DNA from 4 places in the Duganella hordei genome. Region 1 is predicted to be linked to each of the others. Evidence: predicted binding sites of a transcription regulator. Region 1 holds the regulator's gene; each other region holds the start of a gene.

Region 1 (5,835 bases):
AGCCCATCCATACCTCGGTCGCCTTCGGCTACGCCGACGCGCGCCAGCTGGCGTCCGTGTTCCAGGGCAAGGAGCCGGGCTTCCGCTACGGCCGCCAGGGCAACCCCACCATCTCCGCGCTGGAAGACAAGGTCAACAAGATGGAGCAGGGCGTCGGCACGCTGTGCTTCGCCACCGGCATGGGCGCGATCGGCGCCGTGTTCCAGTCGCTGCTGCGCGCCGGCGACCACGTGGTGTCGTCGGCCTTCCTGTTCGGTAACACCAACAGCCTGTGGCAGACCACGATGGGGCAGGGCGTGGCCGTGTCCTTCGTCGACGCCACCGACGTCGCCAACGTCGCCGCCGCCATCACCGACCAGACCCGCGTGGTGTTCGTCGAAACCATCGCCAATCCGCGCACGCAGGTGGCGGATTTGCGGCGCATCGGCGAACTGTGCCAGCAGCGCGGCATCCTCTACATCGTCGACAACACGATGACCACGCCATATCTGTTCCGTCCGAAATCGGTCGGCGCCGGCCTGGTGATCAATGCGCTGACCAAGTCGATCGGCGGCCACGGCAACGCGCTGGGTGGCAGCCTGACGGACACCGGCGTCTACGACTGGAGCAGGTTCCCGAATATCTACGAGAACTACAAGAAGGCCGCGCCCGCGCAATGGGGGCTGGCGCAGATCCGCGCCAAGGGCCTGCGCGACTTCGGCGCCTCGCTGGCGCCGGAAGCGGCGCACCACATCGCCGTCGGCGCCGAAACGCTGGCGCTGCGCATGGAGCGCACCAGCAGCAACGCGCTGGCGCTGGCCGGGATGCTGGAGGCGGACGAGCGCGTCGCAGCGGTTCACTATCCAGGGCTGAAGTCGCACCCGCAACATGGCATCTCGACCGAGCTGTTCCGCAGTTACGGCTCGCTGCTGAGCTTTGAGCTGAAGGACGGCATCGACTGCTTCGATTTCCTCAATCGCCTGAAATTGGCGATTCCGGCGTCCAACCTGGGCGACACGCGCACGCTGGTGATTCCCGTGGCCCACACCATCTTCTACGAGATGGGCGCCGAGCGCCGCGCGTCGATGGGCATCGCCGAATCGCTGATACGGGTGTCGGTCGGCATCGAAGACGCCGACGATCTGCTGGACGACTTCGCCTGCGCGCTGGAAGGCTGCTGATACAAAACTGCACATTTGAATATTTGTGCGCAGTTATCTTTTTCTATACACTTGGCTTTAATATATTTAAAGCCAAGGGGCGGAACAATGAAAACTGCTTTGGTGTTTGCGTTAACGCTGGCCGCGGCCGGCGCAGTCCAGGCCGAAGACCTGCAGAGTGACCAGCACAGGGCCCGCCAGTCCGACATCGACTACTACACCCAGCGCTACGACGGCGCCGATGTCGCGCTGGCCAGGTTCAACTGCGTCAAGCCCGACATTCCCACCCGCTCCGAAACCAAGCAGGACATCAAGGCCGTCGGCGCCGGCATCGACGCCTGGATGGCTTGCTACAACGGTTTCGTCAAAAAACTGCACGACGTGCTTCCTGTCGGCAAAGCCATTCCGGACGACCTGGTCGACCTGATGACGGACGACGAGTTGAAGCAGGCACTGTCCCGGCTGGATCACGCCTACGCCGCCGTCTACGCCGAAGGCAAGCAGCGCGCCGACCAGATCATGGCCGCCCGCGAAGCCTGGCAAACCAAGACCAACGAATTCGTCGCCACCGAGAACGCCCGCACGCAGCAGGTCGCCCTGGTGCAGCAGACCGAGGCCCGCAACGGCGCCTCGACCGCGCGCGCGTCGGGTCCGGTGCCCACGCTGGCGGTCAAGCACTGAATTGTTTTGCCAAATCCTTAAGTTTGGTTATACACTTGGTTTTTCAGACTATAACTAAAAAGGTGTGACATGAAAGCTTCGTCGATAATCGGGTTGTGCATGGTATTGGTCAGCGGCAGCGTGCTGGCGGATGAGCTGGCCGATGCCGACAAGTTGATGGCCGCCAAGGACTACACCCGCGCGCTGCCGATCTACGCCAAGCTGGCCGCCGGCGGCAACGCCGTCGCGCAATTCCACCTGGGCGAACTGTACTGGTACGGCGAAGGCACGGCGGTGGACATGGCCAAGGGCGACGAGCTGTTCAAGAAGGCCGCCGACGCTGGCGTGGCCGACGCCAAGGCGGCCTTGCAGATGACGCCGCAGCGCCAGGCCAAGCTGAGCCAGATCGACTACTACGCCAACAAGTACGACGGCTCGGATATTACGCTGAGCAAGTTCAACTGCGTCAAGCCGGACATTCCAGCGATGTCCACCAATGTCAGGGACATCAAGGCGGTCGGCGTCAACGTCGACGCCTGGCTGGCCTGCTACAACGGTTTCGTCAAGAACCTGAACAGCCTGCTGCCAGCCGGCAAGGCAATCCCGGCCGACCTGCCCAACCTGATGACGGATGCCGAATTTGCCCAGTCCATCGCGCGCATGGACCAGGCCTACGCGGCCGCCGGCGCCGATGCGAAGAAGCAGGCCGACAGCGTGAACCTGGCGCAGGCAGCCTGGGAAGCCAAGACCACCGAGTACGTCAAGACCGCCAGCGCCCGCAGCCAGAACGCGCTGACCCAGCGCCAGGCGGAAACCGACCAGCAGCAGAACTGGGACCAGAACATGCGGGTCGGCAGTTCTATCATGGGCAAGAGCACCAAATAACTACGATGTGATAACCGGGAGTAAACGATGAGAGTTGCAATAATTGCTGGTCTGATGATCGTGATGGGCACGCAGGCTTGGGCTGCGGGGACGACCGATGTGGACCAGATCGTGGCCAAGCGCCGCGCGCACCAGGCGGACATCGACTATTACACCAGCCGCTACGACGGTGCCGACCTGGCCGCCAAGGCCAACTGCGCCGAGCCGGTGATGCCGTCCCATTCCGCTTCCCGCGACGGCGTCAAGCAGGTGCGTAACAATATCGCTGAATGGAGCGAGTGCTACAACCAGTTCATCGGCAGCTATAACGCCTTGTTGCCGGCCGGCAAAGCCATTCCGGCCGACGTGGCGGCGGTGATGACCGATGCCGAGCGCAAGGTCGCGGCCACGCGCATGGATATGGCCTATACCGAGATCGCCATGGAGATGCAGCGCAAGGCGCAGGCGCTGGACGTCAAGGCGGAGTTGTGGGCGCAGGCCACCTCGGAATTCCTGAAGGACCCGAGCTACGTCAAGCACTTCAAACAGAACTACTATTCGGTCAACAACAGCGACAACGGCATGGCTTCCTATGTTGTCGGCAGCGCCATGCCTGGCCAGCGTCCGACCGCAGACAACCGCCGCTAAGACCATAGCGGCGTCCGGGCAGCTGGCGCGAACTTAGTGCCAGCTGCGCATCAGGCCGACCGCCAGGCCTTCCAGCGCGAACTCGTCCGCTTCCGGATCGACCTTGATGATCTTGAAGTCCGGATTCTCCGGCAACAATTCCACCGTGGATCCCGTCTTCCGGTAGCGCTTGACCGTGACGTCGTTGCCGATGCGGGCCACGACGATCTGGCCGTTCTTGGCGCTGTCCACCTTCTTCACCGCAAGTAAATCGCCATCCATGATGCCGGCGTCGCGCATCGATTCGCCGCGCACCTTGAGCAGGTAGTCCGGCTTGGACGAGAACATCGCCGGATCAACGCTGTAGCTGGTTTCCAGGTTTTCCTGCGCCAGGATGGGCGAGCCGGCGGCCACGCGGCCGATCAGCGGCAGCGACATCATCAGCGACGGCGGCACCTTCGGCATCGCCGGCTCGGCATGCACGCCCAGCAGGCGGATACCGCGCGAGGTGCCGGCGGCGATCTCGATCGCGCCCTTGCGCGCCAGCGCCTGCAGGTGCTCCTCGGCCGCGTTGGCGGATTTGAAGCCCAGTTCATTGGCGATCTCGGCACGGGTCGGCGGGAAGCCGGTGTTTTCGATGGCATCCTTGATCAGATTGAGAATTTGTTCCTGTCGTGCGGTGAGCTTGATCATAGAGTCCGTTGGGCCTGTGTATATAGACAGTCTGTATTTTTGTACAGTGTGAGAGGAAATGCAAGAGGATTTGTTGCTTTGGGCGAAATAAATTCATGCGGCCTCATAGGGCGGGGAATTTCGGCGGCGGGCCGGGGCTGGTTTTTTGGCCCAAAAGCTGATATAGTCGCGGGCTTACCTCTTCCCACACCTGTCTTGACGCCAGGGTGGGCTATATTCACAGTCCTTAAGGGAGTTTGCATGCGTCACTATGAAATAGTATTTATCGTCCACCCGGACCAGAGCGAGCAAGTGCCCGCCATGATCGAGCGTTACAAAACCACCGTAACGACCCGCGGCGGCGCCGTGCACCGTGTTGAAGATTGGGGCCGTCGTCAGATGGCTTACTCGATCCAGAAACTGGCTAAAGCACACTACATCTGCCTGAACATCGAATGCGACAACGAGACCCTGGTCGAGCTGGAAACCGCCTTCAAATTCAATGATGCCGTGCTGCGTCACCTGACCGTCAAGATGAAGAAAGCGGAAACCGCTCCTTCGCCGATGATGAAGTCGGTACAACGTGAAGATGCAGCGAAATCGCATCGCACCGAAGCTCCAGCAGCCGCTGCTGCTCCTGCGGCCTAATTGTTTCAGAACCGGGCTGAATCAGCTCCAGTGAATGTAAGCCAATTCATCGCCTTGATCGCCGAACGGGACGCCTTGCGCTATACCCCGGCCGGCATGCCGATCGTGAACGCTGTCCTGCAGCACCGGTCGCAGCAGATGGAGGCGGGCATTGCCCGATTGAGCGAGTTTGAAATTTCCGCGGTTGCCGCGGGCGAGATTTCAGGCCGCTTCAGTCAGGCGCCACTGGCAGGCATGTATCAGTTCACCGGTTTTCTGAACAAGAAGAATCGCAATAGCAAAAGCCTGGTGTTTCACATCATTGATTTTAGTGCTGTCCCAGACAGCTCAATTTAAATACAGGAGCCTAAAATGGCATTCGGTAAAAAGTTCGACAAAAACAAGCTCAAGCTGAAAGAAAAGCGCAAGCAACAAAACCCATTGTTCAAACGTAAGAAGTTCTGCCGCTTCACCGCAGCAAACGTTGAACAAGTTGACTACAAAGACGTCGACACCCTGAAGGACTTCGTCCAGGAAAACGGCAAAATCATGCCAGCACGTCTGACCGGTACCAAGGCGCACTACCAGCGTCAAGTTGACACCGCAATCAAGCGCGCCCGCTACCTCGCGCTGCTGCCTTACACCGATCTGCACCACGCTTAATTGCGTAGTCTAGATAAGATCCTGGAGAAGAACTATGCAAATCATTCTGTTAGAAAAAGTCGTCAACCTGGGCAACCTGGGTGAAGTCGTTAAAGTTAAAGACGGTTACGCACGTAACTTCCTGATTCCGCAAAAAATGGCTCGCCGCGCTACCGCGTCGGCCGTTGCTGAATTCGAAGTCAAGCGCGCTGAACTGGAAAAAGCTGCTGCCGCCAAACTGGCCGCCGCGCAAGCCCAAGGCGAGAAACTGAACGGCATGACCGTGAACGTTTCGCAAAAAGCTGGTGTCGACGGCCGTCTGTTCGGCTCCGTCACCAACTTCGACATCGCTGAAGCGCTGACCAAAGCTGGTTTCGCCGTTGAAAAAGCTGCCGTGCGCATGCCTACCGGTCCGCTGAAGACCGTGGGCGAGCACCCGGTGAGCGTTGCTCTGCACACCGACGTGGTGGTGGAAGTGACCGTTGCTGTCGTAGGCGAAGCTGCCTAAGATTTGAGCGGGCGGCAACGCCTGCCAAGCTTGCAACATCGAGAAAAAAGCCGGGCTAGCCCGGCTTTTTTCTCGTCATAATTTTGTAGTATGGCA
Region 2 (5,835 bases), on a different contig from region 1:
CAGCAATTCCTTCGCCGCCCGACAGCGTTCCGCCAGTTGCGACAGGCGGCTGGCGGACAGGCGTGCCGGTGCTGCGGCATCGCCGGTCGCGCCCGACGACGACGCCATGCGCGCCTCGACCAGATGGGCCAAGGCCAAGTCCATGTTGTCGCCACCCAGTATCAGGTGGTTGCCTACGCCGATGCGGCTGATCTGCGGCAGGCCATCGACCGTCTCCACTTTGATCAGACTGAAGTCGGTGGTGCCGCCGCCGACGTCGCACACCAGCACCAGGCGCGTGTCGGCGAGGTCTGTGGCAAGCGTGGCACGTTGGCGGAACAGCCAGTCGTAGAAGGCCGCCTGGGGTTCTTCCAGCAAGCGCAGGTCCGGCAGCCCGGCCATGCGCGCCGCCTCCAGCGTCAGCGCCCGTGCGCCTTCGTCGAACGACGCGGGTATCGTCAGCACCAGCTGCTGGCGCTCCAGCGGGTGTGCCGGAAAGCGCGTATTCCACGCGGCCCGCAAATGGGCCAGATACGAAGCACTGGCCGCCACCGGCGACACCCGGGCCACATCCGCCTCCGCCCCCCACGGCAATATCGGCGCCGTGCGGTCCACGTGAGGATGCGACAGCCAGCTCTTGGCGCTGGAAACCAATCGCCCCGGCACCTGCGCGCCCAGCGTGCGAGCCAGCCTTCCGACCACCACCTGCGACAGCCCGGCCACATCGGCGACGGGCCACGGCAACTGCAAATCGCCATCGGCCAGCTCGCCGGAAGCCGGGTGGTAGCGCACGGAGGGCAGCAACGCACCGGCGCCGACTTCGCCCGGCGCCACCAGCTGCTCGATATCGAACAAGCGTATCTGCGCGCTGCCCGGCTCGGAATAAGCCAGCACCGTGTTGGTGGTGCCCAGGTCGATGCTGACGACGTATTGACTCATGCTTAGCTGGCTGCACCCGCGCGCACGTCGAACTCCACCTTCCAGCGTTCGCCGCCATCGGACACCGCTTGCAGTTCCAGCGTGCCCGACTCGGTCGCCATCGCATGCAGGCGCACCTGCACCACGTCGCCGGCCTGGCGGCCTTCCGGCGACAGCGTCGCCTGGATCTCGTTCAACTCGATCAGCTCATCGGCGCCCCAGAAGTCCAGCAGATCGCCGATGCGGTCCTGGCGGCGTACCGACGAACCGAAGAAGCGGAACTGCACCGGCTCGCCGACCACCAGGCCGAATTCCTGGTTCGGCAATTCGATCTCGCTGCCTTCCTCCATGCCGAACGGCGCCACGCACAACGCCTGGATCGGCGGTTCCATGCCCGGGATGGCCGGCATCGACGACTCGATCGCCACATAGTAGGCGCGTGCCGTGCCGCCGCGTATGCGCACGCCGCTGCCACGGCGCACGTAGCTGTAGTAAGCCGCGCCGCGCGCCACCGCCAGATCGAGATCGGCGCCGGCCAGCATGCGCGCAGGTTCCGCGCCTTCCAGGTACAGCCATTCGTTGATGCTGTCCATGATACGCTGCGCCAGCAGGTCCGACTTGAACACGCCGCCGTTGAACAGCACCGCCGTAGGATGGAGGAAGGTCGCCTCGGCGGACTGCTTGCCGGCGTAGCCTTCCAGTTCGCTGGTGGCGCCGGCCTGGCGCGCCAGGAAGGCTGCCAGGTGGCGCGTGATGCCGGCGTCCTGCGCATACGGCAGGCCAAGCTGCGTCAGGCCCGCGCGCGTGCGCACGGCCGGACGCGCCGACGCTTCCACTTTCGGGAAGAAGCCGTCGAGGATGAAGGTCGTCACTTCGTCGCGCGTCAGTTCGGTGCGGATGGAACCGCCGATCAGTTTCGAGCCGCGGCTCGGCACCACGATAGGCCAGGTCTCGACTGTCGCATCGGCCAGCAGTTTTTCCTTGGCGCTGCGGCAGCCGTAGGTTAGTGCGCGCATCTGCCAGGCGTCGAGCTGGGTGCCGTTGGCGGCCAGCTTGCGCGCCACCAGGTGCGCCAGCGCCAGGTCCATATTGTCGCCGCCGAGCAGGATATGGTCGCCGACGGCGATGCGGTGCGGTTCCAGCACGCCGTCGCGTTCCAGCACGGCGATCAGCGAAAAGTCGCTGGTGCCGCCGCCCACGTCCACCACCAGGATGATGTCGCCCGGCTTGACGTCCTTGCGCCAGCGGCCTTCGCTGCCCTGGATCCAGCTGTACAAGGCCGCCTGCGGCTCTTCCAGCAAAGTCAGGTTGGTGTAGCCGGCGGCGCGCGCCGCAACGGCCGTCAGCTCGCGCGCGCCCGGATCGAACGATGCGGGAATCGTGACGGTGACCGCCTGCTCGCCGAACGGCGCGTCAGGGTAGGCCTGCTCCCACGCCTGGCGCAGATGCGACAGATAGCGGGTCGAGGCTTCCAGCGGCGATACGCGTGCGACTTCTTCCGGCGCGTCATTCGGCAGCAGCGCACTGCGGCGGTCCACGCCAGGGTGGCTAAGCCAGCTCTTGGCGCTGGAGACCAGGCGGATCGGCGTGGTGGCGCCACGGCTGCGCGCCATCTCGCCGGCCACGCCGGTCAGTTCTTCAGCGGACTGCTGCCACGGCAGGCTCAAATCGCCCGGCGCCAGTTCGTCCGCGTGCGGCAGGTACAGGAAGGACGGCAGCAGCGGCAGTTCTTCGACGGTGCCCGGCGCGGTCAGCTGCGGAATGGCCAGCACGCCGTGGCGGGTCTTCTCGCCGTCGCTCGCTTGCAGGTCCACATAGGACAGCGCGCTGTGCGTGGTGCCCAGGTCGATGCCGATGGCGAAACGCGGGTCGCTCATAATTCCACCTCCGCCGGCGCGAGGATGGCGGCGTCGTGCGCTTCGGCCAGTTTCGGCAGGCGCACGTTGGCCGCGCGCCAGCCGCGATGGCTCAGCGCACCGCGGAACGGCGCGCTGCCGACAACGTTGCCGGTCAGGCGCACGGCGCTGGCGTCGAAGCCGTCTTCCAGCACGATGCGGCTGCCTTCGGCTTCGCTGCGCACCGGTTCGATGGTGAAGTGCTCGCGCAGCACTTTGCTGCAGCCTTCATGCACCACGCGCGCGGCGGCGCCGATGTCGGCGTCGGAATAGGCGCTCAGGTTTTCCTGGGTGAAGTCGATCAGGCGGGCTTCGCGCTGGAACAGGCTGAGCAGCTGCAGAGCGGCGTCCGGCGTGGCGACGCGCAGCGGTGTTGGCGCCGGCATCGGCGCGGCCGCCGGTTGCGGCGCATCATCGATGCGCGTCAGGCGCGCAGCGTATTCGGCGTCGGACAGGGCACGAAAGAATGCGCCGATCGCGATCGAAATCCGGCTGAAAAAAGACGGCAATGGTTGGGTCGAGTTATTCATGTTTTTGCTCGTATCGGGATGAGTGGGCTGGGGGCGCGCGCAGGCGCAGGGAAGATCCATCCCCCGGAAGCCCTGCATGATACCAGCTTGCCCCCGCGCTACCCAAGGCGCCCGGCTCGCACTATTGATATTTCGCTTGATATGGCGGTTTCGAGCGCATAGAATACTGGATATATATACAGTATTTTGAGTTATGCCGGCCTTGCCATGAATAAGCACGATGAAAACAATCAGGAGCAGGTGATGTTGCCGCCGCCTTCGCTGAAGGCGCAGAAGGGGCGTGGCGCGGTGTCGAACCTGCAGGGCCGCTTCGAAGTCAACGCGCGCGAAGCCTACGACGACGGCTGGGAACGCGAGGAAGAGGAGGCCAAACCGTGGAAAACCCTGGTCACCGACGAATACTGCAAATCCATCCTCAGCCGCAACGCCTCGCCGGACTTGCCGTTCGGCGTCTCGCTCAATCCCTATCGCGGCTGCGAGCATGGCTGCATCTATTGCTTTGCGCGGCCCACGCACAGCTATCTCGGCCTGTCGCCCGGCATGGATTTCGAGACCAAGATTTTCGCCAAGGTCAACGCGCCGGAAGTGCTGCGGCGCGAGCTGGCCAAGCCCGGCTACGAACCGCAATCGATCGCGCTCGGCGTCAACACGGACGCCTACCAGCCTTGCGAGCGCGAGCGCAAACTCACGCGCCGCGTGCTGGAGGTGCTGCAGGAATGCCAGCATCCGGTGGGCCTGATTACCAAGTCTGCGCTGATCGAGCGCGACATCGACATCCTGGCCGCGATGGCGGCACGGCAGCAGGCCGGCGTCGCCATCACGCTGACCACGCTTGATCCGGCGATCTCGCGCACGCTGGAGCCGCGCGCCGCCGCACCGGCGCGTCGGCTGCGCACGATACGCACGCTGACCGAGGCCGGCATTCCGGTCGCCGTCAGCATCGCGCCCATCATTCCGTTCGTGACCGAGCCGGACATCGAACGGATACTGGAGGCGGTCAAGGAAGCGGGCGCGGTCAGCGCGCACTACACGGTGCTGCGCTTGCCGTGGGAAGTGGCGCCGCTGTTCCATCAGTGGCTGCAGGCGCACTTCCCTGAGCGGGCACAGCGGGTGATGAACCGCGTGCGTGAAATGCGGGGCGGCAAGGATTACGACAGCACCTTCGGCGCGCGCATGAAGGGCGAGGGCGTGTGGGCGGAGTTGATACGACAGCGTTTCAAGATCGCCACCGAACGCCTGGGCCTGACCGGCCGGGGCAGCCGCTTCCACAACATGGACGCGTCGCAGTTCACGCGGCCGCTGGTGGTACCGCCACTGGGCGCGCGCGCCAAGGCAGCCGATGCGGGGCAGCTGGATTTATTCTGAAGGAGCTTGCCGCAGTTCCGCCAGATGCCGCTCGATCTCAAACACGTGCTGGTCATGTTGCCCCAGTTCGCGTAGCGCGGTGGCCAGGTGATTGAGATAGTCGCTGTTCGGCCCGCTGGGTCCGGCGGAGCGGGCAATATGCCGCGCGATTTCCTGCTCGGAGGCCGCGCCCAGGAAGGCGGTGTTGTCCGGCGTGGCGATGTAGACCAGGCCGGTCACGCTATCGCCGACTTCGAATATGATCGGGATGGCCAGGCGTAGGTAGCCGTTCTTTTCGCGATGGTCGAGATGGGCAAACACTTCGGGCGTGATCAGGTACGCCATGCCGTGGCAGATGGCGCCGGCCTCTTCGATGATGGTGACCACGCGGCCCGGCGCTTCAGGCGTGCCGCGATGGTCGTGCGAGCCTTGCCAGAAACGCCGCGTCCAGTTGGCGATGCTGGCCGGGCGGCGTTGCAGGTAAGGGAAGTCGGCCTTGTAAATCAGGGAGCCGTAGCCGAACAGCCAGACGCTGTGGTGGCCGTCGAACTGATCCATCATTTGATTGATGGCGATGGTGTCTGCTGTCATGATGAGTGCTGCCGTTGCCCGATACAGCCAACATTATAATCACGCGGCCGCTTTAAGTTCCCGCGCGACCTGCAAATCCGCCTCCTGGCGCACAAATTCCAGCTGCGTCAAGCCCAGCGACTTGAACATGGCCCGCAGCTGCGCCTCATGGTTGCCCACTAATTCGGCCAGCGCCGGATCGGTTGCGGCGCTGCAACCGGCCACCACCAGCACCACCCGTATCCGCGCGGCGCGTTGGCGCCCCTGATCCGTTTGCAGATGGATCAGCCGATCCAGCCATGCCTTCAGCGTCGACGGAATCGTATAGTTGAACATCGGCGCTGCGATCACCGCCGCGTCCGCCTGCAGGAATTCCTCTAACAGCAGGGCGGCCAACGTGCTCTCCGCGCGCAGGTCGGCATTCATCGGAATGGCGCAGTTCCACTGGTTGCGTATCACTTGCAGCAGCGGGCCGCTGATATGCGACAGCGGCGAGGCGGCCACGTCCCGATAACTGATGGCCGGATTGGCATCGCCGCCGGCAAGCTGCGCCATGACTGCGGCGGTGTATTGGCGGGACGGGCTGTTGTCGCCCAGCG
Region 3 (5,835 bases), on a different contig from region 1:
GGCGACGCGGTGCTGAAGGCGGTGGCCGACGCCATGCGCCACACGCTGCACCGGCCGGGCGATCTGTGCTTCCGCATCGGCGGCGACGAATTCGCCTGTCTGTTCGCCAGCAGCGGCCCGGACGAGAGCGAGGCGCTGGCCGAGCAGATCCGTGCCGACATGGCAGCACGCAGGATTCCCCACCGAGGCAACCCGCCCGGCGGCTACGTCACGCTGTCGCTGGGACTGGCGTTCATCCTGCCGGACTCCGCGCTGGGCCAGGATGACATCTACCAGCAGGCCGACCAGGCGTTGTACCGGGCCAAGCATAAGGGGCGCAACATTATCTCCAGATAGATTATCGTGGCGGCTACTGTGCAAAGAGGGAGACGCCATGATTACGCTGTACACCTGGACCACGCCCAACGGCCGCAAGATTCCCATCATGCTGGAGGAACTGGGCATTCCCTACACCATCGAGACGGTCAACATCGGCGAGGGAGAACAGTTCAAGCCCGAATTCCTCGCCATCTCGCCGAACAACAAGATTCCCGCCATCGTCGACACCGATGCCGACGGCCGGACCGTGGCCGTGTTCGAGAGCGGCGCCATCCTGACCTATCTGGCCGAGAAAACCGGCAGGCTGCTGCCCGCATCAGGGCCGGAACGGTACAAGGTGCTGGAATGGCTGCACTGGCAGATCGGCGGCCTCGGCCCAATGTTCGGCCAGCTGGGCTTCTTCGAGCTGCGCGCGAAGGAAAAATCCGAACTGGCCAGCAAGCATTTCCTGGACGAAGCCGAGCGCCTGCTGGGTGTGATGGACCGGCAACTGGCGCACCACAGCTGGCTGGCCGGCGCGGAATACAGCATCGCCGATATCGCCGCCTATCCGTGGGTGATGGCGGCGACCGAGAAGATGCGGCCGGTGCTGGGCAACCAGCTGGAGAGCCTGCACAACGTCCAGCGCTGGCTGGCCCTGGTGGGCGCCCGCCCCGCCGTGCAGCGCGGCATGGCCTTGCCCAAGGTCGGCTGACGGGTGTATGCTGAGCACATGAATAAAGACACCGACATCCAACTCAGCGGCCCCTTCAAGGCCTCCGACGGCTCCGGCCGTGCCCACGACGCCAAGGCGATCCGTATCTTCGACGAAGGGTATGGCGCGATCGACGTGTATGTGGACTTTTCCGGTTCGATCAGCGGCCTGCACAAGGACAAATCGCTGATCGACGCCGTGGTCGCGCAGCTGCGCACCGTCGGCTACAAGGGCCCGGCCCTGACCGCCGGCGATTCCGTGCTGCAGGAAAGCAAACTGCTGGTGCTCGAAGCGCCGGACGAATTCAACACCTTCGCCGCCGGCAAGGGCTGGAAAGACCTGGCCGAAGAATTCGACGACGAGTAATCACAGATAGCGGTCGCTCCAGGCCGCGATCAAATTCGCCACGTACACCGCATCGCCGCGCTCGGTCAGCAGATGGTCCGCGCTGTCGAGCGAGATGAAGCTTTTCGGATGCTTTGCGGCGGTAAAAATCTCCATCGCGTTGCTGATACCCACCGTGGTATCGCCCGGCGCGTGCATCACCAGCAAGGCCCGCTTCAGGGCCGCGATCTTCACTTTCAAATTATGTTCGCCCGCATCCTCGACAAATTGTCGCTTGATGCGGAAAGGCCTGCCCGCCAGTTGCACATGGGCCTCGCCCTCGCGCGCGATCTGGTCCAGGTGCTGGCTGAACAAACCGGTGACATGCGACGGATCGCTGGGCGCGGCCACCGTCACCACCGCCTTCACTTCCGGCACCTGCGCGGCCGCCGCCAGCACCGCCGCGCCGCCGAGGCTGTGGCCGATCAGCAGGCGCGGCGCCGCATAGGTGGCGCGCAGGAAATCGGCCGCCGCCACCAGATCCGCCAGGTTGGAAGAAAAATTGGTGTTGGCGAACTCGCCCTCGCTGGCGCCCAGGCCGGTGAAATCGAAGCGCAGCACGGCAAAGCCATGCTCGGTCAGCGCCTGCGCGATGCGGCTGGCGGCAAACACATCCTTGCCACAGGTGAAGCAGTGCGCGAACAAGGCGTAGGCCTTGACCTCGCCATCCGGCGCATCGAGACGGGCCGCCAGCTTCTGGCCATCGGCGCCGAGGAATTCCTGTCGTTGTGATTGCATGGTTCCTCCCGCTTGAGATGGGGAAAATATAGCACGGAAAATATAACAGGCTCAGCCGAACAACCCGTGCAGATACCAGCGCGCCGACGTCTCGCCGTCGTTGCCGCTGCGCTCACGGTACAGCCAGTAGTGGGCATGGTCCGCCCCTTCGGCCATGAAGTAGTCGCGCGTCTGCATGGCTCCCCACCAGCCCGCTTCGATGCGTTCGCCGGTGGAGACGATCTTCAGCGGCGAGCCGTAGTAAGGCCGGTGATCGCGCATCAGCAGGGCGATCGGCTTGGCCAGCAGCCATGCCGGACGCGGCAGGCTCGGCATGTCCGGCGGCAATTGCGCGCGGGCATCGGCGGGACGGATTTTTTCCTGCACGCTGACCCAGGCGTTGGCTTGCTCGGGCCGGTAGTCGGCGCGCGGCGCCGCCTGCAGCACGTTGTCCGGCCCCAGCCGAGCTGTCAGCAATTCCAGCAGGCGCTGCCAGTCTTCCTTGCTGCCACCCGGCTCGGGAAACAGCGAATCGCTGGGCGGCGCCATCGGCTGCACCTGCGGCGCCTCCAGGCACAGGCCGATCACCGGCGCGTCCAGCGTCTGCTTGGCCAGGCGCTCCTTCAGCAGGCGCACCAGATGTTCGTCGCGCCAGGTCGGCTCGGCCAGCACGATCTCGATCAAGGTCGGCGGCCGCGCCACCTTGCCGCGCTCGTGTTCCAGCAGCAGTTGGATGCGCTCGACCGCCAGTTGATGCGCACTGAGCCAGCCGGTCAGTTGCTGCAGCAGGCGGTGCGCGCCGAACAGCAGCGCTTCGGCGTTCTCCACCCGGTCGAACAATTCCAGCTTGGCGCGGAAGCTGGCCGGCGCCGCGATCCAGCGATGCATCTCGGCGCGCTCGCCATGGGCGTCGTCCAGCATGTCCAGCAAGGCCCGGCCGCAGCGGCGCTGCAAGCCTGGACGCGGTAGGCGGCGCATGTCACCCAGCGTCATGCACCCTATACCTTCGAGCCAGCTCAGGTAGGGCCGAGCCGGTGGCAACAGGCTGCTGGGCAAGCGGTCCATGCGCCGCACTAACGCCTCCATCGTCAAGGCGCGCCCGGCATGGCTGCGCGCCAGCAGCCATGCGCCGCGCGCGGTCGGCGCGCAGCTGATCACGGCTGTAAATCCCAAGGTGCGCAGGCTGGCAGCCACCTGCCTGCACAACGCGCGTATGCCGCCAAACAGGCGCAGGCTGGCGCCCACGTCCAGCAGCAGCGTATCCTCCTCCGCCTGCGCCAGTTGCGGCGTAAATTGCAGCAGCGCCATCGACACCGCGTGCAGCGCTTCCAGTTCCAGCTGCGGCGCGCGCTGCTGGAACTGCGATTGCGGCGCCAGCATCAGCGCGCCGCCGCGCCGCATGCCGACGTCGATGCCGGCCTCCCACGCCGCATCCGACATCGCCACCACCCGCTCCTGCTCCAGCACCACGGTGCAATTGTCAGCCGACCAGCGCGGGCAGAATATCTCGAGCGGGAGCCGTGGCAGGTGTAGTCCGATCCAGAGGCGCATGACGTTGTAGCAAAGAAGGCGTTAAAGGTAAAAACAATGGCGTGTCGCGCTGCGGTCCTCGTCGTTTGACGAAGCCGATGTCGATGCCGCCCGCCGCCGGTTTCAGCGACAGGCGCAGCGGCGCCGGCGACGCATCCTGCGCGGCCGTCAGTGGCCGCAGCATGCAGAACAGCGTGTCCCCGCTTTGCGCCGCCAGGTGCAGCCGCCGCAGCGTTTCGCCGCGCGCATGGTTTTGCCACATCAGCAGCGCGCCGCAACAGCCGCTGCGCAGTACTTGTTCAGCGGCCCACAAGGCATCGCCGCTCTTGGCGCCGCTGCGTATCCAGATCAGCTGCGATGGTTCCAGTCCCAGCGCGGCCAATGCCAGTGCCTGCGGTGCGTGCGGCGGCTGCAGCAGCACCACCGGCCGCTTGCCCAGGCCGAGCAGCGCCGGCCGCAGCAAGCGCAGCTCGCCGATGCCGTGCTGCTGGACCAGCAAGTCGATCAGCACGCCCAGCGGCCAGCCGCCGCCCGGCAACTGCGTCGACAGCGCGGCAAAGCCGGTGTCGACGCAGCGGGTGGCGCTGTGCGCCAGTTGCGAGGCCAGCCATAGCGATGGATGGACTGCTTCGGGCGCAGCAATGGCGGAGGCGGATCGGGTCATCATTTTAACGCAAATACTGTACAAATACACAGTACTATTCGAAGCGGATTTTGGCAAGGCTTATCTGATTCGTGCATGCCGTTTGCCGCATTGTTTGCTGTACCATGTGGCTGAGGAAATTAATAAAAGGACATACTTTGCAAACCATACAACTGGTGGGCGCGATCCTGTTCGGACTGGCGCTGCTGCACACTTTTGCAGCCAAATCCTTCGAGGTGCTGTCGCACCGCCATCCGAAACACGCGGGCCTGTTCCACCTGCTGGGCGAAGTCGAGGTGGTGTTCGGCTTCTGGGCCTTCATCCTGATCATCGCGATGGCTTTGCTGAGCGGCGGCGACGCCGCCATCCACTACGCCGAATCGCGCCAGTACACCGAGCCTCTGTTCGTGTTCACGGTGATGGTGGTGGCCGCATCGCGGCCGGTGCTGGACATCGTCGAACGCATGCTGCTGGTGCTGGCCAGGCTGATGCCGATGCGGACCGAACTGGCGCTGGTGTGGTTCGGCCTGGCGCTGGTGCCGCTGACCGGTTCGCTGATCACCGAGCCGGCCGCGATGACCTTGGCCGCGCTGATGCTGGCGCCGCTGATCTTCCGCGAAGGCATGCCGGAATGGTTGAAGTACGGCGCGCTGGGCGTGCTGTTCGTCAACGTCTCGATCGGTGGCACGCTGACCGCCTACGCTGCGCCGCCCGTGCTGATGGTGGCCACCACCTGGCAATGGGACAGCGCGTTCATGGCGACGCATTTCGGCTGGAAGGCGGCCATCGCCGTGCTGATCAACGCGACCGCGGTCAGCTTCATGCTGCGCAAGCATTTGCGCGCACCTGCGCCGGCCGCCGGTGAGACCGCCGACGCGCCGGCCGTGCCGCTGATGGTCACCGCGATCCATCTGGTGTTCCTGGCCGCCGTGGTCGTGCTGGGCCACCATCCGGTACTGTTCCTCGGCATCTTCATGCTGTTCCTCGGCTTCACGCAGGCTTACCAGCGTTACCAGAATCCGCTGATCGTCAAAGAAGGCCTGCTGGTCGGCTTCTTCCTGGCCGGGCTGGTGGTGCTGGGCGGCATGCAGCAATGGTGGTTGCAGCCGATCGTCGAAAGCCTGCCGCCGGTGGCCTTGTTCTTCAGCGCGCTGGGACTGACGGCGATCACCGACAACGCCGCCCTCACCTACTTGGGTTCGCTGATCAGCGGCATCTCGGCGCAATCGCAATACATGCTGGTAGCGGGCGCGGTGGCCGGCGGCGGCCTGACGGTGATCGCCAACGCCCCGAATCCGGCCGGCGTCTCGCTGCTGCGCCGCGGCTTCCAGGACGAATCAATAGGCGCTATCGGCCTGCTGCTCGGCGCTATCGCCCCGACAGCGGTGGCGGCATTAGCTTTCCTGCTGTAGTACCTCGACGTGGAATTTCAATCCAAGCGCACGCGTGACTTTCAGTATTGTCGCGAAGCTTGGATTGCCGTCCGCAGAGAGGGCTTTATATAAGCTTTCGCGTCCCATTCCGGTATCGTTGGCAAGCTGTGTCATCC
Region 4 (5,835 bases), on a different contig from region 1:
CGGCTGGCGGAACAGCGAGTTGGCGTCGAAGTTGAACTTGGCGTCCAGTGCGATGACCTTGCCCGAACCGGTCAGGATCAGCGGGTTGATTTCGGCCAGCGACGAATCGGTTTCCCAGTAGGCTTTGTACAGGCCTTGCAGGTTGGTGACCGCGTCGGCGATCGAACCTTCCGGCACACCGATCTTGGCGGCGATGCTGGCGGCTTCAGCGTCGGTCAGGCCGACGGATGGGTCGATGGCGATCGAGTGCAGCAGTTCTGGGTGGGACTCGGCAACTTCTTCGATGTCCATGCCGCCTTCGGAGGAAGCCATCAGGACGACGCGCTGCGATACGCGGTCGGTAACCATCGACACGTACAGTTCTTTCTTGATGTCCGCGCCTTCTTCGATCAGCAGGCGGCGTACTTTCTGGCCTTCAGGGCCGGTCTGGTGCGTGACCAGCTGCATGCCCATGATTTGCTCGGCGTATTCTTTGACTTGCTCCAGCGACTTGGCTACTTTCACGCCGCCGCCTTTACCACGGCCACCGGCGTGGATTTGTGCTTTTACAACCCAGACCGGGCCGCCCAAGGTTTCAGCAGCTTTGACTGCTTCTTCCACGGACATGCACGGAATACCGCGCGGAACCGTCACTCCGTATTTTCGGAGGATTTCTTTGCCTTGATACTCATGGATTTTCATGCTGGCTTCCCTTCTGATGCTGATGTGTAAAAATCGGTTGATAGTGCGAAATGTGTGTATCTAGTAAGCAGAGATTGCTACGCGCCACCTGGTGCTGCTTTGACCACCCAGCGCGGGTAAAACTGCGCCACTGCTCCGCCGTCGGTGCGCAGGGCATGGCATTTGTCGAGTTGAAAAGGCTTGTGGCGCGGCACGCCGTTATCTTCGGTAGCCGCGTCGTTGGTCGACCAGACATCGTTGGCAAACGCCTGCACCGCGGCCGTCGGCAGGATCTGCGCCAGTTCGGTCAAGTGGGTGCAGCCGGAAATACCGGCCAGGCGTTGCTTGAGCTCGTGGCGGAAACCCTTCATCAGGTTCAGGCCGACTAGCTGTTGTTTGTAATCGGGAGCAATGGTGTCGCAGTGGCCGGGATACGGAACGGCATCGGATGCGGCTTCGGCATCGACGATGGTCAGTTGCAGATCGACGGTCAAACGCAAGTGCAGGTCATGCAGGGGGGTGCCGCCAGCGCGTGGGCCCGAGGCCAGCACGGTGTCGTGCACTTTGATATCGGTGATATGGGCGTCAAGATCCCACAGGCCGTCATCGCGTGCGTACGCTTGGACGGCAATTGCGCGCGTGTGCCGGAGCGCACGTCGGGTAACTGGGGTTGACAGGGACATAAGACCGATGCCGCTCTCGCGACAGAAATTTAGTAAGCAGCCATGTGCTGAAACGCACGTGTCCGCAGCTTCTACGGACAACTACCGCACCTGCGGCGCTGCAAAAACCCCAAAAGTGTAGCACATCAAGACCGCCAGTTGCGCCAGAACATATGTTTTGACCACAAAAATGGGCGTTTCGAGGTTGTTTTTACAAGAAATTCATCAATCGTATTTCAGTCATGGAAACATTGTATGGTGCGTTGCGGCAGCCGCTCAGTCGCGCTTAATCATCCTCCGGCGCGCCTTTTAACGCGGCCTGGACGGCGCGCTGGGAAAATCCGCGCTGCAGCAGGAAGCGCATCTGCTTGTTGCGTTCCTGCGGATCGGCGGCCACGGTGCCGAACTTGCGGCTCCACACTTCCTGGCAGCGCTCGGTCTCGCCTTCGGCCAGGCCGGCCTTCAGTTCCTGCAACTCCTCGCCCTTGATGCCGTGGCTCTGCAGCTCGGCGACGATGCGGCTGTTGCCAAAGCGCGCGGAGCGGCGGTGGATCAGCGCTTCGGAAAAACGCTCCTGCGACAGCCAGTTGTTCTTTTCCAGCAGGTCGAGCAGGGCTTCGATGTCGTCGCCCTCTTCCGCGTAGCGCGACAGCTTGCGGCCCAGTTCCAGCCTGCTGTGTTCGCGCATCGACAGGAATCGCAGTGCGCGTGCCTTCAGGCTCAGTTGCGGTGCTGCCATAAAACCCTCTGCACAATGAGAAAACCACCGGCAGCATAAGCGGCGCGGTGGTTCGGGATGAAGCGGACGTGGTGCTTATGCCGCGTCGGCCTTGTCGGCCTTGTCCGCTTTGTCGGCCTTATCGGCTTTGTCGACGGACTTCAGCTTGACGACCGTGTCGCCCTTGTCAGCGGCCAGCGGCGGCAGTGCGCGCACGCCCAGCGATTCGCGAACCTTGTTTTCGATTTCCCATGCCAGCTCAGGACGCTCTTGCAGGAAGATGCGGGCGTTGTCCTTGCCCTGGCCGACGCGCTCGCCGTTGTAGCTGTACCAGGAACCGGACTTCTCGACGATCTTCGCTTCCACACCCAGATCAAGAATTTCGCCTTCGCGCGAGGTGCCTGCGCCATACAGGATGTCGAAGTGCGCTTCCTTGAACGGCGGCGCGATCTTGTTCTTGACGACCTTGACCTTGGTTTCGTTGCCGATCACCTCGTCACCCGACTTGATCGAGCCGGTGCGGCGGATGTCCAGGCGCACGGAGGCGTAGAACTTCAGCGCGTTGCCGCCGGTGGTGGTCTCAGGGCTGCCGAACATGACGCCGATCTTCATGCGGATCTGGTTGATGAAGATGACCAGGGTGTTGGTGCGGTTGATCGAACCGGTCAGCTTGCGCAGCGCCTGCGACATCAGACGGGCTTGCAGGCCCGGCAGCGAATCGCCCATGTCGCCTTCGATCTCGGCGCGCGGCGTCAGCGCGGCGACGGAGTCGATCACCACCATGTCGACCGAACCGGAACGCACCAGCGCGTCGCAGATTTCCAGCGCCTGCTCGCCGGTGTCCGGCTGCGAGATCAGCAGTTCATGCAGGTTGACGCCCAATTTTTGCGCATAGCCGACGTCCAGCGCGTGTTCCGCGTCGATGAAGGCACAGGTGCCGCCCAGTTTTTGCATTTCCGCGATGGTTTGCAGGGTCAGCGTGGTCTTACCCGACGATTCCGGACCGTAGATTTCCACCACGCGGCCGCGCGGCAGGCCGCCGACGCCCAGCGCGATGTCCAGGCCGAGCGAGCCGGTCGACACCACTTGCACCTCTTCCATCGGCGTGCTGGCGTCCATGCGCATTACGGAGCCTTTGCCGAATTGCTTTTCAATCTGTGCCAGCGCGGCAGCCAGCGCCTTGGCCTTTTCAGATGCAGGTACAACAGCTTTTTTATCGTCCATAATGTTCTTTCAACCAGTGGGTGGGTGCAAATTCGTCGGTACAGGCAGTACTGTATAAAAAAACAGTGCTTAATGCAAGCACGATTTTTAAACAATTTTGAGTTCGCACAAAAACTCGCCACCTTGCGTGAAATGAAACACAATACAAGCTTCTGTAGCAGGAGTGTCTACCATGCGTATTTTACTTGCCGAGGACGATAGCGTACTGGCCGACGGCCTGACCCGGTCGCTGCGCCAATCCGGCTACGCCATCGATTGCGTGCGCAACGGCCAGGAGGCCGACACCGCCCTGTCGACCCAGGAATTCGATTTGCTGATACTGGACCTGGGCCTGCCCAAGCTGTCCGGCCTGGAGGTGCTGCGCCGCCTGCGCGCGCGCTCCTCGCTGCTGCCGGTGCTGATCCTGACCGCCGCCGACTCGATCGAGCAGCGCGTCAACGGCCTCGACCTGGGCGCCGACGACTACATGGCCAAGCCGTTCGCGCTGTCCGAGCTGGAGGCGCGGGTGCGGGCGCTGACCCGGCGCGGCGCCGGCGGCGGCGCCACCGTCATCAAGCACGGTCCGCTGTCCTACGACCAGGTCGGCCGCAGCGCCTACATCAACGAGCAGATGCTGGACCTGTCGGCGCGCGAGCTGGGCTTGCTGGAGATCCTGCTGGCGCGCACCGGCCGGCTGGTATCCAAGGAACAGCTGGTCGACCATCTGTGCGAGTGGGGCGAGGAAGTCAGCAACAACGCCATCGAGGTCTATGTGCACCGCCTGCGCAAGAAGATCGAGGTGGGCGGCATCCGCATCGCCACCGTGCGCGGCCTGGGCTACTGCCTGGAAAAATACTCGGACGCCGCCCGCGCCAACAGCGAACTCGGCGACGCCGCCAAGTGACCCCGGCGACGCAGCAGCAGGAACCCGGCCAGGCCGACGGCGAGGAATACCAGCCGCCGGCGGCCGAGGCCGACGAAGGCATCCAGCACTCGCTGTTCGGCGAAATCCTGGACTGGATGCTGGCGCCGCTGCTGCTGCTGTGGCCGATGAGCATCGCGATCACCTACCTGGTGGCCAAGTCCATCGCCAACCAGCCGTTCGACCACGCGCTGGAAGACAGCGTGACCGTGCTGGCGCAGCAGGTGCACGCGGTGGACGGCAAGATCATCAAGAGCCTGCCCGGCTCGGCCCGCGACATCCTGCGCGCCGACGACATCGACAATGTGTACTTCCAGATCCAGGGCCCGCGCGGCGAGCACATCGACGGCGACCGCGACCTGCCGCCGCCGCTGGACGAGGAGGACAAGTTCAGCGGCGGCAGCGTGCGCTTCCGCAACGACACCATGCACGGCACGCCGGTGCGCGTGGCCTATACCTATGTGCGGCTGGAGCGCAGCCAGGCCGACGACGCGCAGCTGGCGCTGGTGCAGGTGGCCGAGACGCTGGAAAAGCGCGCGCAGCTGGCCAACGCCATCATCAAGGGCGTGATCCTGCCGCAGTTCATCATCCTGCCCATCGTCCTGGCGCTGGTGTGGTTTGCGCTGGCGCGGGGACTGTCGCCGCTGGCGCAGCTGCAGGAACGGATACGGGCGCGCAGCTCGGACGACCTGAGCCCGATCGCCTCCAACCAGGTGCCGGAAGAGATATCGCCGCTGGTGCGTTCGCTCAACGAGATGCTGGCGCGGCTGTCGCTGTCGATCGACATGCAGAAGCGCTTCATCGCCGACGCCGCGCACCAGATGCGCACGCCGCTGGCCGGCATGCGCATGCAGTCCGAGCTGGCGCTGCGGCAGACCGACAGCGGCGAAATCCACCGCTCGCTGGAGCAGCTGGCCAAGAGCTCGGAAGCGGCCACGCGCCTGGTGAACCAGCTGCTGGCCCTGGCGCGCGCGGAGAACCAGCCGCAAGCCGGCGCCGCCATGCTGCCGCTGGAATTGTCCGAACTGGCGCGCAGCGCGGTGCAGGACTGGGTGCCGGCTTCGTTTGCGCAGCGCATCGACCTGGGCTTCGAGGCACCGGCCGAGCCGGTGCAGATCGTCGGCAATCCGACCATGCTGCGCGAACTGCTGTCCAACCTGATCGACAACGCGCTGCGCTACACGCCGGCCGGCGGCAGCGTGACGGTACGGGTGCGCAGCGACGAGAGCGAGCGCGGCTATCTGGAAGTCGAGGACACCGGACCGGGCATCGCGCCGGCCGAACGCGAGCGCGTGTTCGAGCGCTTCTACCGCATCCTGGGCAACACCGCCGAGGGCAGCGGCCTGGGCCTGGCGATCGTGCGCGAGATCGCGCAGCAGCACGGCGCCGAGGTCGACATCTTCAGCAATCCGCGCGCCACGCAGTCCAAGCTGCCGGGCGCGCTGTTCCGCCTGAGTTTCCCGCTGCCGCCGCGCCCGCAAGATGAAGAAAGCGAGCCGCCGCACTATGGATAAAGCACCACCGATCACCCGCGCCGAACACTGGCGCAAGACGCGCCGCCTGTCGGCCATCCTTCTGCTGCTGTGGCTGACGACCGGCTTCTGCGCCGCCTTCTTCGCGCGCGAGCTGGCCGGCCTGAGCGTGTTCGGCTGGCCGCTGTCGTTCTACCT

Evidence for each region. Region 1 encodes LexA, which represses DNA repair genes until DNA is damaged. Its sites were predicted from a motif close to ACTGTATNNNNATACAGT; they were not measured.
Region 2: ABWW33_RS16250 (PA0069 family radical SAM protein) is a predicted target of LexA. The motif match lies at 3,488-3,505, and genes of this name have one in related genera.
Region 3: imuA (translesion DNA synthesis-associated protein ImuA) is a predicted target of LexA. The motif match lies at 4,323-4,340, and genes of this name have one in related genera.
Region 4: recA (recombinase RecA) is a predicted target of LexA. The motif match lies at 3,314-3,331, and genes of this name have one in related genera.

The regions. Positions count from the first base shown of each region.
Region 1 is NZ_BPWI01000027.1:18,435-24,269, forward strand. Features, by position in the region: gene ABWW33_RS31120 (cystathionine gamma-synthase family protein) at 1-1,160, shown strand, start outside; gene ABWW33_RS31125 (hypothetical protein) at 1,248-1,820, shown strand; gene ABWW33_RS31130 (tetratricopeptide repeat protein) at 1,920-2,684, shown strand; gene ABWW33_RS31135 (hypothetical protein) at 2,712-3,311, shown strand; gene lexA (transcriptional repressor LexA) at 3,345-3,983, opposite strand; gene rpsF (30S ribosomal protein S6) at 4,224-4,610, shown strand; gene priB (primosomal replication protein N) at 4,641-4,946, shown strand; gene rpsR (30S ribosomal protein S18) at 4,962-5,252, shown strand; gene rplI (50S ribosomal protein L9) at 5,287-5,739, shown strand.
Region 2 is NZ_BPWI01000006.1:201,352-207,186, forward strand. Features, by position in the region: gene ABWW33_RS16235 (Hsp70 family protein) at 1-918, opposite strand, end outside; gene ABWW33_RS16240 (Hsp70 family protein) at 921-2,774, opposite strand; gene ABWW33_RS16245 (DUF2760 domain-containing protein) at 2,771-3,322, opposite strand; gene ABWW33_RS16250 (PA0069 family radical SAM protein) at 3,530-4,687, shown strand; gene ABWW33_RS16255 (gamma-glutamylcyclotransferase) at 4,679-5,257, opposite strand; gene ABWW33_RS16260 (NAD(P)H-dependent oxidoreductase) at 5,297-5,835, opposite strand, start outside.
Region 3 is NZ_BPWI01000012.1:62,217-68,051, reverse strand. Features, by position in the region: gene ABWW33_RS23745 (sensor domain-containing diguanylate cyclase) at 1-336, shown strand, start outside; gene ABWW33_RS23740 (glutathione S-transferase family protein) at 374-1,012, shown strand; gene ABWW33_RS23735 (hypothetical protein) at 1,031-1,378, shown strand; gene ABWW33_RS23730 (alpha/beta hydrolase family protein) at 1,379-2,134, opposite strand; gene ABWW33_RS23725 (Y-family DNA polymerase) at 2,186-3,664, opposite strand; gene imuA (translesion DNA synthesis-associated protein ImuA) at 3,594-4,307, opposite strand; gene ABWW33_RS23715 (putative Na+/H+ antiporter) at 4,445-5,698, shown strand; gene ABWW33_RS23710 (addiction module antidote protein) at 5,681-5,835, opposite strand, start outside.
Region 4 is NZ_BPWI01000003.1:426,166-432,000, forward strand. Features, by position in the region: gene sucC (ADP-forming succinate--CoA ligase subunit beta) at 1-681, opposite strand, end outside; gene ABWW33_RS10045 (DUF2889 domain-containing protein) at 759-1,343, opposite strand; gene recX (recombination regulator RecX) at 1,609-2,061, opposite strand; gene recA (recombinase RecA) at 2,137-3,264, opposite strand; gene ABWW33_RS10060 (response regulator) at 3,437-4,147, shown strand; gene ABWW33_RS10065 (sensor histidine kinase) at 4,144-5,679, shown strand; gene ABWW33_RS10070 (DUF4212 domain-containing protein) at 5,672-5,835, shown strand, end outside.